2 regions of the Ruegeria sp. AA6 genome follow, and region 1 is predicted to be linked to the other one. Evidence: riboswitches for the same ligand, from Rfam matches in the RefSeq annotation. Region 1 holds a riboswitch; the other holds the start of a gene.
The links. A riboswitch is a leader RNA that binds a small molecule or an ion and turns the genes downstream of it on or off. The one in region 1 is predicted to bind thiamine pyrophosphate.
Positions count from the first base shown of each region.

Region 1 (2,395 bases):
GATGGCTCGGGCGCCGAAGGTGGCGTGGAGCCCACGACCTGCCCGACCTGTTCCGGCATGGGCAAAGTGCGCGCGCAACAGGGTTTCTTCACCGTTGAACGCACCTGTCCGACCTGTTCGGGCCTGGGTCAGATCATCAAGAACCCCTGTAAATCCTGCAATGGCGCAGGTCGTGTCGAAAAAGAACGCGCCCTTTCGGTCAACATACCGGCAGGTGTCGAAACCGGCACTCGTATCCGCCTCGCGGGTGAGGGTGAGGCCGGAATGCGCGGTGGCCCTCCGGGCGATCTCTATATCTTTGTCGAGGTGTCGGATCACAAGCTGTTCGAACGGGACAGCGTGAACCTGTATTGCCGCGTACCGGTCAGCATGGCCAAGGCTGCGCTGGGCGGATCGATCGAAGTGCCAACCATCGACGGTGGTCGTGGTCGTGTGCAAATTCCAGCTGGCAGCCAATCGGGCCGCCAGATGCGGCTGCGCGGCAAGGGTATGCCCGCGCTGCGTGGCGGTGGTGTCGGTGATATGTTCATCGAACTGGCGGTGGAAACCCCGGTCAATCTGACCAGCCGCCAGAAAGAACTGTTGCGCGAATTCGACGATTTGGGTGAAGATAACCACCCGGAATCAAACAGCTTTTTCTCGTCTGTCAAATCTTTTTGGGACGGAATGAAGGGCTGAGCTCCCTTCTAGAGAACAGCAAGACAAGGCCGGTCCAGTAGGACCGGCTTTTTCATTTGATAAGTCCAGTTGGCCTGCCATCTGCGTCAAAATTGGCCATTGAACCCCCACCCAACCCCTGAGATTGTGCGCGCAACCGTTGGGGTGCCCCGATCAAGAGGCTGAGAGGCGTGAATGCGCTAACCCATCGAACCTGATCCGGGCAATACCGGCGTAGGGAACGGTCTAATGCGTACAGACGTTTTCCATGCTGCGTTGCCCATTGATGATGGAGCAACGATATGGCGCATATTGCCCTGACAATTGCCGGCTCGGACAGTGGTGGCGGGGCCGGGATACAGGCGGATCTCAAGGCGATGTCCGCTTTGGGCGTATACGGAGCCAGCGTTGTCACGGCGGTGACAGCACAGAATACCCAAGCGGTCACGGCGGTGCATGGCATTCCGCTGCATGTGGTGGCGGCCCAGATCGAGGCCGTTTTGACCGATCTGGATGTGGGCGCGATCAAGATTGGCATGCTGGCGACCCCGGACATTATCCAAACCGTCGCGGACAGCATCGCGGAATACAAAGGCCCGGTTGTGCTGGACCCGGTGATGATTGCTAAATCCGGGGACGCATTGCTGGCACAGAACGCGGTCCAAACCTTGCGCGATGTCCTGTTGCCCCAAGCCACCGTTCTGACCCCCAATCTGCCCGAGGCGGCGTGTTTGCTCGATTGTTCCGAAGCTCACACCCCGGATCAAATGATTGAGCAGGGGTTGGCCCTTTGTGAGCTGGGCGCGCAGGCCGTGCTGATGAAGGGTGGGCATGGGCGTGGTGACATCTGCCACGACCTGTTGGTCGATGCATCGGGGCAAATCTCTGAATATACAGCGCCAAGACGCAACACGCGCAACACGCATGGCACCGGTTGCACGTTGTCCTCCTCGATTGCGGCGGGGCTTGCCCAAGGGTTGGTCCTGACAGATGCAGTCGCGCAGGCGCATCACTATCTGCAAGGGGCCATAGCGCGGGCGGATAGTCTTGAAATTGGGCGAGGGCATGGGCCTGTACATCATTTCCACCAGGTGTGGCCCGCATGACGATTTGGTCGGTGATAGGTTCCGGCGTTGCCGGATTGGCCGTTGCCAGCGAACTTGTCGCGCGCGGTGCCAAGGTTCAGATGTTCGATCCCGGTGGCCCTCCGGGCCCGCACGGGTGTTCGTGGTGGGCCGGGGGCATGCTGGCCCCGTGGTGCGAGTTCGAAAACGCCGAAGAACCGGTATTGCGATTGGGGCGGCACTCATTGAATTGGTGGGCGGCGCGAACCAAGGTTCAGCGGCAGGGCACATTGGTCGTCGCCAGCCCGCGCGACTTACCGGACCTGCGTCGGTTTGGGCGTCGAACCGATGGGTTTGCTGAGATTGATCAAGCAAAAATTGCAGTATTAGAGCCTGAATTGAACGGCTTCACCAAGGGCTTGTACTTTGCGGATGAGGCTCATTTGGGCCCTCGGCAAGCGTTGCGCGATCTGTACCGCAACCTGAAGGATCAAGGCGTCGTTTTTCATCAAAAACTCGCGCCCACGCGGTTGGAGAACGCGATTGACTGTCGCGGTCTGCACGCGCGCGAAGTGTTACACGACCTACGCGGGGTGAAGGGCGAGATGCTGGTGATCCGTTGCCCGGACGTGCAGTTGACCCGGCCCGTTCGACTGCTGCACCCGCGGATGCCG
Region 1 covers NZ_JBQGAN010000009.1:87,838-90,232, forward strand. The annotation lists gene dnaJ (molecular chaperone DnaJ) at 1-678, shown strand, start outside; TPP riboswitch at 809-915, shown strand; gene thiD (bifunctional hydroxymethylpyrimidine kinase/phosphomethylpyrimidine kinase) at 960-1,763, shown strand; gene ACR0LN_RS12765 (FAD-dependent oxidoreductase) at 1,760-2,395, shown strand, end outside.

Region 2 (2,395 bases), on a different contig from region 1:
TGCTGATGGCGCTCTTGCTCGGTATCGCGTTTCATTTCCTGTCCGAAGACGATGCGGGCGGATGCCGTGCAGGTATTGAATTCACCGCCCGCACGATTCTGCGGTTTGGGGTTGCCCTGCTCGGTGCGCGGATTTCGATAGAACTGATGATGAACCTTGGGGCGGACCTGATCGTGGTTGTCATCGCCGGGGTCATCCTGACGATCCTGTTCGGTCTTTTGGGTGCACGCGTGCTTGGACGTGGTTGGCGCTTTGGCGTGTTGACTGGTGGATCGGTTGCGATCTGCGGGGCGTCGGCCGCCATGGCTCTGTCAGCCATCCTGCCCAAGAACGAGCATTCTGAACGTAATCTGATCTTCACGGTGCTGTCGGTCACGGTGCTCTCGACGATTGCCATGATCGCATACCCGATCCTGACCGAAGCTTTCAATTTCGACGATGACATCTCGGGTGTCTTTCTAGGCGGCACGATCCACGATGTGGCGCAGGTTGTGGGTGCCGGTTTCTCGGTATCCGATCAAACGGGTGAAGTTGCGACGCTGGTCAAACTAATCCGCGTGGCGATGCTGGCTCCGGTCGTTCTGGTCGTCTCATTTCTGGTGCGCCGCCACGCAGAGTTCAGCGAGGCCGACGGCAAGCGCCCTCCTATCCTGCCTATGTTTGTGGTTGGGTTTCTCATCTTCGCGGTCATGAACTCGATGGGTTTGATCCCCGAGGTTGTGTCGTCGGCCATGGCGAGCCTTAGCCGCTGGGCACTGCTAGTTTCGATCGCAGCCGTCGGCATGAAAACGTCACTCAAGCGGATTTTGGATGTAGGCGGTCAGGCCATTGCGTTGATCGTGGCCGAGACAGTCTTTATCGCGGTGCTTGTTCTGGCGGGTGTCTACCTTGTGCATTATTAAATCTCTCGTCCGATAACAGGCCAGTGGTTTGTTAATCTGGTTGTAATTTGGTCCATTCCGACCTACTGACATCATCACCTCGGGGTGCGCGGACAGACGCGCTGAGATGCCTTTGGCGAACCCGTTGAACCTGAACCGGCTAGAACCGGCGGAGGGAAAGGTAAAGGTTTCATCCATCCTTGCCCTCTCGCCGCAATGGAGGATGACATGAAACATCTGATGATTGCTGCGGGACTTCTGAGCGCAACTTCGGCTATGGCGGCCGATAAACCTCAGCTGACCGTGTATACCTATGACAGTTTTGTCTCGGACTGGGGTCCGGGGCCGCAGGTAGAAGAAGCCTTTGAGGCGGTGTGTAACTGCGACTTGAACCTTGTCGGCGTTGAAGATGGCGCGGCGCTGCTGTCTCGTATTCGGCTTGAGGGTGAAAACTCGGACGCTGACGTCGTGCTGGGTCTGGACACCAATCTGATCACGGCCGCGAAAGAGACCGGTCTATTTGCGCCAAGCTCAGTCAGCGCGGATTATGCCTTGCCGATTGAGTGGTCAGATGACGTATTCACACCCTACGATTGGGGGTATTTTGCCTTTGTTCACAACGCGGATGCCCCGGCACCGGCCAACTTCCGTGAACTGGCCGATGGTGACGCCAAGATCATCATCCAGGACCCGCGCTCATCAACGCCTGGGCTGGGGCTGCTGTTGTGGGTCAAGGCGACCTATGGTGACAAAGCCCCTGAAATTTGGGCTGGGCTATCCGATAATATCGTCACCGTAACCAAAGGCTGGTCCGAGGCCTATGGACTGTTTCTGGACGGCGAAGCGGACATGGTCCTCAGCTATACCACATCCCCGGCCTACCACCTGATTGCCGAAGAAGACGCGAGCAAAGCGGCAGCGGCTTTTGACGAAGGCCACTATATGCAGGTCGAAGTTGCGGCTAAGTTGGCTGGAACCGATCAACCCGAGCTGGCGGATCAGTTTCTGGAATTCATGGTTTCGGATGCTTTCCAGCAGATCATTCCGACGACCAACTGGATGTATCCGGCAGTGACCCCGGCTTCAGGTCTGCCTGAGGGTTTTGACACGCTGATAACTCCGGAAAAATCCCTGCTCTTTAGCCCCCAAGACGCCGCAGACGTGCGGGATCAGGCGCTTTCGGAATGGTTGGGCGCGCTCAGCCAGTAAGCGCGTGGCCGGGTATGGGCGCGGCGACTCTGGTCGCTGCGTTGATACTGGGCACACTCGCCGCCGTCGCGTTGCGGGCGGAAACCGCGGGTGGGTTCGGTCCGGCTGACTGGGCCGCCTTACGCTTCACGCTGCTACAGGCGGTGCTGTCTGCGGTATTTAGTGCAGCCTTGGCCGTTCCGGTCGCGCGTGCGCTTGCCCGGCGACGATTTTTTGGCAGGCGGGCGCTGATTGCGCTGTTGGGCGCGCCGTTTATCCTGCCGGTGATCGTGGCGATCCTCGGACTATTGCAGGTCTTTGGCCGC
Region 2 covers NZ_JBQGAN010000055.1:4,850-7,244, reverse strand. The annotation lists gene ACR0LN_RS23630 (YeiH family protein) at 1-902, shown strand, start outside; TPP riboswitch at 973-1,077, shown strand; gene thiB (thiamine ABC transporter substrate binding subunit) at 1,110-2,090, shown strand; gene ACR0LN_RS23620 (thiamine/thiamine pyrophosphate ABC transporter permease ThiP) at 2,066-2,395, shown strand, end outside.
Region 2: it holds a riboswitch for thiamine pyrophosphate, as region 1 does, so the genes downstream of both, thiB (thiamine ABC transporter substrate binding subunit) here and thiD (bifunctional hydroxymethylpyrimidine kinase/phosphomethylpyrimidine kinase) in region 1, are expected to answer to the same signal.